Regions from separate parts of the Pontibacillus sp. ABV4_188 genome, predicted to be linked through region 2. Evidence: a T-box and tRNA genes for the amino acid it is inferred to sense, from the RefSeq annotation. Region 2 holds a T-box; the other regions hold tRNA genes.
The links. A T-box is a leader RNA that pairs with one kind of tRNA and senses whether it is charged. The one in region 2 lies ahead of serS (serine--tRNA ligase), so its partner is inferred to be a tRNA-Ser.

Region 1: it encodes a tRNA-Ser, which carries the amino acid that the T-box ahead of serS (serine--tRNA ligase) is inferred to sense. The anticodon was not compared.
Region 3: it encodes a tRNA-Ser, which carries the amino acid that the T-box ahead of serS (serine--tRNA ligase) is inferred to sense. The anticodon was not compared.

What each region holds. Positions count from the first base shown of each region.
Region 1 covers NZ_CM149975.1:254,894-258,080, reverse strand. The annotation lists rRNA gene ACYX4O_RS01515 (16S ribosomal RNA) at 1-761, opposite strand, end outside; tRNA gene ACYX4O_RS01510 (tRNA-Ile) at 872-948, opposite strand; tRNA gene ACYX4O_RS01505 (tRNA-Gly) at 959-1,032, opposite strand; tRNA gene ACYX4O_RS01500 (tRNA-Pro) at 1,049-1,125, opposite strand; tRNA gene ACYX4O_RS01495 (tRNA-Arg) at 1,137-1,213, opposite strand; tRNA gene ACYX4O_RS01490 (tRNA-Leu) at 1,302-1,388, opposite strand; tRNA gene ACYX4O_RS01485 (tRNA-Leu) at 1,442-1,526, opposite strand; tRNA gene ACYX4O_RS01480 (tRNA-Lys) at 1,544-1,619, opposite strand; tRNA gene ACYX4O_RS01475 (tRNA-Gln) at 1,630-1,704, opposite strand; tRNA gene ACYX4O_RS01470 (tRNA-Asp) at 1,712-1,788, opposite strand; tRNA gene ACYX4O_RS01465 (tRNA-Glu) at 1,799-1,873, opposite strand; tRNA gene ACYX4O_RS01460 (tRNA-Ser) at 1,884-1,974, opposite strand; tRNA gene ACYX4O_RS01455 (tRNA-Asn) at 1,977-2,051, opposite strand; gene ACYX4O_RS01450 (SprT family protein) at 2,332-2,778, opposite strand; gene cmpA (cortex morphogenetic protein CmpA) at 2,896-3,009, shown strand; gene ACYX4O_RS01440 (Tex family protein) at 3,026-3,187, opposite strand, start outside.
Region 2 covers NZ_CM149975.1:14,390-17,576, reverse strand. The annotation lists gene serS (serine--tRNA ligase) at 1-1,141, opposite strand, end outside; T-box leader at 1,203-1,428, opposite strand; gene pdxT (pyridoxal 5'-phosphate synthase glutaminase subunit PdxT) at 1,467-2,057, opposite strand; gene pdxS (pyridoxal 5'-phosphate synthase lyase subunit PdxS) at 2,079-2,963, opposite strand; gene ACYX4O_RS00055 (serine hydrolase) at 3,070-3,187, opposite strand, start outside.
Region 3 covers NZ_CM149975.1:643,404-646,590, reverse strand. The annotation lists gene ilvD (dihydroxy-acid dehydratase) at 1-310, opposite strand, end outside; tRNA gene ACYX4O_RS03335 (tRNA-Leu) at 657-738, opposite strand; tRNA gene ACYX4O_RS03330 (tRNA-Cys) at 746-819, opposite strand; tRNA gene ACYX4O_RS03325 (tRNA-Gly) at 829-903, opposite strand; tRNA gene ACYX4O_RS03320 (tRNA-Gln) at 913-987, opposite strand; tRNA gene ACYX4O_RS03315 (tRNA-His) at 995-1,070, opposite strand; tRNA gene ACYX4O_RS03310 (tRNA-Trp) at 1,084-1,157, opposite strand; tRNA gene ACYX4O_RS03305 (tRNA-Tyr) at 1,178-1,263, opposite strand; tRNA gene ACYX4O_RS03300 (tRNA-Thr) at 1,279-1,351, opposite strand; tRNA gene ACYX4O_RS03295 (tRNA-Phe) at 1,360-1,435, opposite strand; tRNA gene ACYX4O_RS03290 (tRNA-Asp) at 1,481-1,557, opposite strand; tRNA gene ACYX4O_RS03285 (tRNA-Met) at 1,630-1,706, opposite strand; tRNA gene ACYX4O_RS03280 (tRNA-Val) at 1,781-1,856, opposite strand; tRNA gene ACYX4O_RS03275 (tRNA-Glu) at 1,868-1,942, opposite strand; tRNA gene ACYX4O_RS03270 (tRNA-Ser) at 1,956-2,047, opposite strand; tRNA gene ACYX4O_RS03265 (tRNA-Asn) at 2,049-2,123, opposite strand; rRNA gene rrf (5S ribosomal RNA) at 2,174-2,289, opposite strand; rRNA gene ACYX4O_RS03255 (23S ribosomal RNA) at 2,566-3,187, opposite strand, start outside.

The sequences.
Region 1 (3,187 bases), 240 kb from region 2:
CAGAGAGTCGCCTTCGCCACTGGTGTTCCTCCACATATCTACGCATTTCACCGCTACACGTGGAATTCCACTCTCCTCTTCTGTACTCAAGTTCCCCAGTTTCCAATGGCCCTCCACAGTTGAGCTGTGGGCTTTCACATCAGACTTAAGAAACCGCCTGCGCGCGCTTTACGCCCAATAATTCCGGACAACGCTTGCCACCTACGTATTACCGCGGCTGCTGGCACGTAGTTAGCCGTGGCTTTCTGGTTAGGTACCGTCAAGGTACCAGCATTTCCTCTGGCACTTGTTCTTCCCTAACAACAGAACTTTACGATCCGAAGACCTTCATCGTTCACGCGGCGTTGCTCCGTCAGACTTTCGTCCATTGCGGAAGATTCCCTACTGCTGCCTCCCGTAGGAGTCTGGGCCGTGTCTCAGTCCCAGTGTGGCCGATCACCCTCTCAGGTCGGCTACGCATCGTCGCCTTGGTAAGCCGTTACCTTACCAACTAGCTAATGCGCCGCGGGCCCATCCATGAGTGACGGCCGAAACCGCCTTTTACCAGTGAACCATGCAGTTCACTGGGTTATTCGGTATTAGCTCCGGTTTCCCGGAGTTATCCCGATCTCATGGGTAGGTTGCCCACGTGTTACTCACCCGTCCGCCGCTCGATCCACAACAATCACCCCGAAGGGATCATGTTGATTCACGCGCTCGACTTGCATGTATTAGGCACGCCGCCAGCGTTCGTCCTGAGCCAAGATCAAACTCTCCATAAAGTTAGAGTTTGCCTAGCATCAAATAAATGATTACTGGCTTTAAAAAATAATTTAAAGACATTGACGTTACATGTTGTTTCGTTCAGTTTTCAAAGATCAAATGTTTCTTCTGGTGGGCCTGAGTGGACTTGAACCACCGACCTCACGCTTATCAGGCGTGCGCTCTAACCAACTGAGCTACAGGCCCATATTAATAATGGAGCGGGTGATGGGAATCGAACCCACGACATCAGCTTGGAAGGCTGAGGTTTTACCACTAAACTACACCCGCATATAAAGTTTTCCGATGGTCGGGAAGACAGGATTCGAACCTGCGACCCCATGGTCCCAAACCATGTGCTCTACCAAGCTGAGCTACTTCCCGCAGAAAGAAAATGGCGCGCCCGAGAGGAGTCGAACCCCTAACCTCTTGATCCGTAGTCAAACGCTCTATCCAATTGAGCTACGGGCGCATGTTGTTTTTTTGAAGCGACAAGATTTATTATATCACGTCTATTTTATCAATGCAAGAACTTTTTTTAAATTTCTTTGTGACTTCAATGGTGCGGTCGAGAGGATTTGAACCTCCACGGGGTGAACCCCCACTAGGCCCTCAACCTAGCGCGTCTGCCATTCCGCCACGACCGCTCATCAATTATGAGCTTTACACGCTTGTTAGCGAAGATCGCTTGCATTAATAATGGTGCGGGTGGAGGGACTTGAACCCCCACGTCGAGAGACACTAGATCCTAAGTCTAGCGCGTCTGCCAATTCCGCCACACCCGCACGGTGTGAAAAAACAATGGTGAGCCATGGAGGATTCGAACCTCCGACCCTCTGATTAAAAGTCAGATGCTCTACCAACTGAGCTAATGGCTCTTCGTAATAATGGCTGGCCCAGCTGGATTCGAACCAGCGCATGACGGTACCAAAAACCGTTGCCTTACCGCTTGGCTATGGGCCAATATAAGTGGCGGTCCGGACGGGACTCGAACCCGCGACCTCCTGCGTGACAGGCAGGCATTCTAACCAACTGAACTACCGGACCAAAAACTAAATGGTGACCCGTACGGGATTCGAACCCGTGTTACCGCCGTGAAAGGGCGGTGTCTTAACCACTTGACCAACGGGCCAGGTAAGAAATGGCGGAGAAGGAGGGATTTGAACCCTCGCGCCGCTTACGCGACCTACACCCTTAGCAGGGGCGCCTCTTCAGCCACTTGAGTACTTCTCCACTGGCTCCAACGGCAGGATTCGAACCTGCGACCGATCGGTTAACAGCCGATAGCTCTACCACTGAGCTACGTTGGAATAAGAATTAATGAAGCATTTGTTTTTCGGCTTGTTTTGTTTCGCCGACAATTAAATACTTTATCAGATATTGTTTTTGTTTGCAAGGATTTTTTTAAAGAATTTCATTCGGTTTGAATGAGTTCTTTTTTGTTTTCCTTTGCGACTTTTATATGTTACAACACATTTTAATGAGTGTCAATAACATTCCCGAAAAAAATTAAAATCAGTTATTCGGTTAAAGTGCCGTATCGATGACGGCTATAATAATTTAACACGTGGCTCGTCCAAGGTCAATACATTATTCTATCTTTTTTAACTTCCCTTTGCATTTCCCGCACCTATACTTCGTTGTATTCACCCTTTTTAGTCGTTTATAAGTATACCCACACTCCTTGCATTGATAGATATGGTTAGGCTCTCTATATTGGGAAGGCAACGCCTTACAAAATCGCGGAGACCCCGTTCTTTTTAATAAGGCTCTAAATTCTGGGTCACGATGTTGATAACCCTTCCCTTCTATATGAAGGTGATAGTGGCATAACTCATGTTTGATTATCCCTTTAAATTCTTCTTCACCTAACTCTGATAGGTATTTAGGATTCAGCTCAATTCTCCTGTGAGCTGGTAAGTAACGGCCACCTGTTGTACGTAGACGGTTGTTCATCATTACCTCATCTTCATATGGCTTCCCAAACCATTCTCTTGAGATCTGATCTACCCATCTCCATAACGCTTTATTTTCCATAGTTTCCCCTCCTTTATCACATATAGGCGTTTGTATGCATAACATGAAAGTAACGCTTTATACCTTTCTCAATGACAACATCGCTTTTTACATATTAACAGAAAGGTGGTGCTCTTTATGCCTAGTTGGTTACAGCGACAACTGATGAAAGCATACCAGGAAAAGAATTCTTATCAAATCAAGATGCTTAATCAGTGTTGGTATTTCTATAGAAAAAAACACTGCTCGTAAGCAGTGCTTCCTTCTATTATTCAGCTGGTCCTAGCATAGATAGAGCAATCCGTTCTTTTTTCTTATCTACATCTTCAACCCAAACCGTTACGACATCTCCAACTGCCACAACATCTAATGGATGTTTAACAAAGCGTTTAGCAAGTTTAGAGATATGCACCAAACCATCTTGTTTTAC
Region 2 (3,187 bases):
TATGCACAAATTCAGGCTTTCCTTTTTGATCACGACGGAAACGAATGCCTGCACGACGTGCCTGGAAATCTCCAAAATTAGAACATGATGAGATTTCACGATACGTATTATAACTAGGTAGCCAAACCTCGATGTCATATTTCTTTGCTGCAGTAAAGCCAAGGTCGCCTGTACACATGTCCATGACACGATACGGTAGGTTCAATAGCTGCAGAACCTTCTCGGCATGACCTGTTAGCTGCTCAAGTGCATCATATGACTCTTCAGGTTTCACAAATTGCACAAGCTCTACTTTATTAAATTGATGCTGGCGAATTAAACCACGCGTGTCACGACCAGCAGAACCCGCTTCAGAACGGAAACAAGCACTGAATGCCACATATTTACGAGGTAGGTCTTCAATAGACAAGATTTCTTCACGATGATAGTTCGTAACAGGAACTTCTGCTGTAGGGGCTAAGAAATAGTCCCAGTCCTCTACTTTAAAAGCATCCTCTTCAAATTTAGGAAGTTGCCCTGTACCTGTCATGCTTGTGCGATTAATCATGTATGGAGGTAGCATTTCCTCATAATCATGCTCTTCTGCATGTAGGTCCATCATAAAGCTCATTAGAGCACGCTCTAAGCGGGCGCCCAACTTTTTATAGAAAGTAAACCGACTCCCTGTTACTTTAGATGCTCGCTCAAAGTCTAAAATGTCTAATTGATCCGCCACGTCCCAGTGTGCTTTAGGCTCAAACGAAAATTCAGGAAGTTCTCCCCACTCACGAGCAACTTGGTTATCGTCCTCATCGCTTCCAACTGGTACGCTTTCGTGAGGAATATTTGGAATGGAAAGAAGAAGTGTTTCCAGACGTTCTTCTACTTCCTTTAGTTCTGTATCTAATTCTTTAATACGTTCCCCTACTTCACGCATTTCTGTAATTAGATGATCTGCATCTTTCTTTTCCTTCTTTAATGCAGAAATATCTTTAGATACCTCATTACGCTTTGCCTTTAGTTCTTCCGTTTCGCGAATTAACTCACGACGACGCTCATCAAGTTCCCCAAATGTATCTAAATCTGAAAGGTCTTCCCCACGATTTTGAAGTTTACTTTTTACTTCATCAAAATTGGTACGTAAGTATTTTAAATCTAACATGTTATTTCCTCCTTATAGATGTATACTGCATACAAAAAAACTCCCGCCCCTTAATCAATCGATTAGGGACGAGAGTTTGTATATTCCCGCGATGCCACCCTTATTGAAGGTATAAATCACCTTCCGGCTTACTTTCTAGTAACGATGCGTCAGCACCGGATATGCTTACTTATCCTTTCGGCATATCTGCTCAAGGATGGATTGGCAACGCTCCTTCACTGGTTTTCACCCACCACCAGCTCTCTGGACAAGGCCACGTTGTTACTACTTCCTATCATCACGTTTCGTATATTTGTTGTTATGAAGAAGAATAGCGAATTTCTTACTAAGATGCAAGTGTTTTCTTCGATTCTTCCACCATTTTTACAAAATGGTGGGTTAAGCGATGGTCATCTGTCAACTCCGGATGAAAAGCGCACGCGAGATAATGACCGTCCTGAGCCGCAACGATTTTATCACCTTGCTTGGCTAGAACTTCTGCTTCCTCGCCCACTTCTACAATATATGGTGCCCGGATAAAAACAGCTTCATACTCCTTCGCAACGCCCTTAATATCTATGAACGCCTCAAAACTCTCTCTTTGGCGTCCAAACGCATTTCGTTCGACCATTATGTTCATTAAACCAAGGTGCGTTTGATCTTGTCCCTGAATTTTTTCGGCTAATAAAATTAAGCCAGCGCATGTTCCAAAGATCGGCTTTCCACTTCTTCCAAACTGTTGTAAAGGCTCAAAAAAGTCATATTTATCGATTAAACGGCGCATGGTTGTGCTCTCTCCGCCGGGTAGGATTAAACCATCAATATCATTGAGTTGAGATATGCGCTTCACAATTACAGCTTGAGCTCCGCTTGCTTCTATTGAACGTACGTGCTCACGAACAGCTCCTTGTAAACCTAAAACACCAATTACAGTCATGATGCATTCCCCTTTTATCAATTACATGCTGCGATCTTGCATTCGATCGGAAGGTTGAAGCGTAGACATCTCCATCCCTTTCATAGCAGTTCCAAGACCTTTAGAAAGCTCTCCAATTCGTTTATAGTCATCGTAGTGAGTTGTTGCTTCTACTATGGCACGAGCAAATTTTTCTGGATTGTTGGATTTGAAGATACCAGAACCAACGAACACACCATCTGCACCTAGTTGCATCATTAAAGCTGCATCAGCAGGTGTTGCGATACCACCAGCAGCGAAGTTCACAACAGGAAGACGTCCTTCTTCTTTAATCTGAAGAAGAAGTTCATAAGGTGCTCCAATATTTTTAGCATAAGTCATTAGCTCATCTTCATTCATGCTGATAACTTGGCGAATTTGAGATTGAACTTCACGCATGTGACGAACGGCTTCGACGATATTACCTGTTCCAGGTTCACCTTTTGTACGAAGCATAGATGCTCCCTCACCAATACGGCGAGTTGCTTCACCAAGATTACGGCAGCCACAAACAAATGGTACAGTATAATCATTCTTCTTAATATGAAATACTTCATCTGCTGGTGTTAATACTTCGCTCTCATCAATATAGTCCACGCCCATAGACTCTAATACACGAGCTTCTACCACATGGCCAATACGAGCCTTTGCCATTACCGGGATCGATACAGCGTTCATTACCTCTTCAACGATAGTTGGGTCAGCCATACGGGCTACTCCGCCAGCTGCGCGGATATCTGCCGGTACACGCTCAAGTGCCATAACTGCAACAGCGCCAGCTTCTTCTGCAATCTTAGCTTGCTCTGCATTGACAACGTCCATAATGACGCCACCTTTTTGCATTTCTGCCATACCTCTTTTAACACGATCTGTACCAGTTCTTGACATGTTTATTCCTCCTGCTCCGAATGTGCATCATAGTTATTAAAAGAACTAAACTCTTCTAAAAATATTGTATAACAAACCACTCTAAAAGCCTACAAATTTACTAGTTTTAGAACCAACCTTTTACAGTGTCCACTACGCTTGTGAAAATATCAGCAAAGAAACCTGTAATAGCTCCGATCATGAGCATAAACCAATTGGATTTTTCTACTTTATCTGTTGTTACA
Region 3 (3,187 bases), 630 kb from region 2:
CGATCACATCTCTACTTGGTAATGAATAACGCATTCCCTGTGTCCCCATAGAGATACCATCCGATACAGTAATAGTATTAAAGATTAAGGGTAGCCCTCCTGCTTCTTGGGCACCTTTCTTTGCACGGATGGCTAAATCATCTAGGTGTATATTACATGGAGTTACTTCACTCCATGTACTTGCAATACCAATCATCGGCTTTTTAAAGTCATCATCTGTAACACCAACAGCACGAAGCATGGCCCGGTTCGGTGCTCTCATTGCACTTTCACTAAATACTTTACTATTTATTCGCAAATCTTTTGTCATTCAAAATCCCACCTCTTCTTTCGCATAATTATAGGACTCTTTACTTTAATCTTCAATGTTTTTTTCAGAAAAATTTTTTTATTTCGTAAATAATTAATATGTGTTTAAAGCAATTTATGTATAGAGTAAATGCAAGGTAGAGGGAGACAGGGGTAAAAATTATCTTATAGCCATTTTGATGTGTGTATTAATAGAGTCTTTCTACTAAAATAAAAAAAATCCCCGTTATGTTAACGGAGATTAGAGAAATTTATAAATGATTTTGTACCTATAAGTCCTAAACAAATTAGACATATAAAAAAATCGCTTTCGTTAGCGATTTCCATTACAATGTTAAGTTTTACGATACCGGTGGTCGGGCTCGAACCGACACTCCGTGAGGAACACGATTTTGAGTCGTGCGCGTCTGCCAATTCCGCCACACCGGCATATGAATGGAGGCGGCAACCGGATTCGAACCGGTGGTAAAGGAGTTGCAGTCCTCTGCCTTACCACTTGGCTATGCCGCCATATAAAAATGGAGCGGAAGACGGGATTCGAACCCGCGACCCCCACCTTGGCAAGGTGGTGTTCTACCACTGAACTACTTCCGCGAAAACTCTTGGCTGGCCCAGCTGGATTCGAACCAGCGCATGACGGTACCAAAAACCGTTGCCTTACCGCTTGGCTATGGGCCAATATTTATGGGGCGAATGATGGGGATCGAACCCACGAATGCCGGAGCCACAATCCGGTGCGTTAACCACTTCGCCACATCCGCCATAAAATGAAATTGGCAGGGGTAGTAGGAATCGAACCCACATCGGCGGTTTTGGAGACCGCTGTTCTACCGTTGAACTATACCCCTACTTACTGTAGTAATTATAATGGTGGAGGGGGCAGGACTCGAACCTGCGAACCCAGAGGGAGCGGATTTACAGTCCGCCGCGTTTGGCCAACTTCGCTACCCCTCCACGTTTTTTAAAGTATGCAGGCCAGAGGACTTGAACCCCCAACCTACTGATTACAAGTCAGTTGCTCTACCAATTGAGCTAGGCCTGCACAAAACATGGTGGCTCGGGACGGAATCGAACCGCCGACACACGGATTTTCAGTCCGTTGCTCTACCGACTGAGCTACCGAGCCAGTCTTATGTACTTTACAGTAACAAAAAAATATTTAATTGAAAAGTGGCGGTCCGGACGGGACTCGAACCCGCGACCTCCTGCGTGACAGGCAGGCATTCTAACCAACTGAACTACCGGACCATTAGTTGTGCCTAAAGATACACCATCATTTGTAATTCGAAGAAGTCTTTTCGACGTAGTACAAATTTAAATTGGTTGCGGGGACAGGATTTGAACCTGCGACCTTCGGGTTATGAGCCCGACGAGCTACCAGACTGCTCCACCCCGCGATAATGTTGAATACTTATTGCATATTCAATTATATGATGTTTGCAATGATCATGTGCATTGCATTTTTTAAAAATGGTGGAGGATGGCGGGCTCGAACCACCGACCCCCTGCTTGTAAGGCAGGTGCTCTCCCAGCTGAGCTAATCCTCCATGATATTAAGTGGTGACCCGTACGGGATTCGAACCCGTGTTACCGCCGTGAAAGGGCGGTGTCTTAACCACTTGACCAACGGGCCAATGAAAAGTTAGTGGCGGAGAGCGAGGGATTCGAACCCTCGAGACCCGTGTTTGGGCCTACACGATTTCCAATCGTGCTCCTTCGGCCACTCGGACAGCTCTCCATGGCTCCAACGGCAGGATTCGAACCTGCGACCGATCGGTTAACAGCCGATAGCTCTACCACTGAGCTACGTTGGAATCATGTCAAAAGACCGTTTGCCTTTTGATCAAAGTCAATAAAGTGACTTGCCTGGCGGCGTCCTACTCTTGCGGGGGTGAAACCCCGACTACCATCGGCGCTGAAGAGCTTAACTTCTGTGTTCGGCATGGAAACAGGTGTGACCTCTTCGCCAAAACCGCCAGACTCTTTATTGAATTTCTTCCTCGTCTTTTCAACGACAAGTTATATTTTATCTTGTTTCGGAAGGAAAGTCAAGAGGTATATTAGATTTTTTTCTAAGTACCTTCAAAACTAGATAAGAATTACGACATCGTGCCTGATCACGTGTTTGCGCTTGAACTGGCTTCCAGCTCCAACTCCCAGACCCTAGCGTATAAGTCATCTTCTTTCCAAAGGCTAATCGCCTTTTCCGAAGATCTGTCTTATCCGTACGGGTCTAAGCGGTCGTTTGCGCTTTAGATAGATAAGTCCTCGATTTATTAGTATCGGTCAGCTGCACGTGTCACCACGCTTCCACCTCCGACCTATCAACCTTGTCGTCTACAAGGAATCTTACTCACTCGAAGTGATGGGAAATCTCATCTTGAAGTGGGCTTCATGCTTAGATGCTTTCAGCACTTATCCCTTCCGCACGTAGCTACCCAGCTGTGCTCCTGGCGGAACAACTGGTGCACCAGCGGTGCGTCCATCCCGGTCCTCTCGTACTAAGGACAGCTCTCCTCAAATTTCCAACGCCCACGACGGATAGGGACCGAACTGTCTCACGACGTTCTGAACCCAGCTCGCGTACCGCTTTAATGGGCGAACAGCCCAACCCTTGGGACCGACTACAGCCCCAGGATGCGATGAGCCGACATCGAGGTGCCAAACCTCCCCGTCGATGTGGACTCTTGGGGGAGATAAGCCTGTTATCCCCGGGGTAGCTTTTATCCGTTGAGCGACGGCCCTTCCATGCGGTACCGCCGGATCACTAAGCCCGACTTTCGTCCCTGCTCGACTTGTAGGTCTCGCAGTCAAGCTCCCTTGTGCCTTTGCACTCTGCGAATGATTTCCAACCATTCTGAGGGAACCTTTGGGCGCC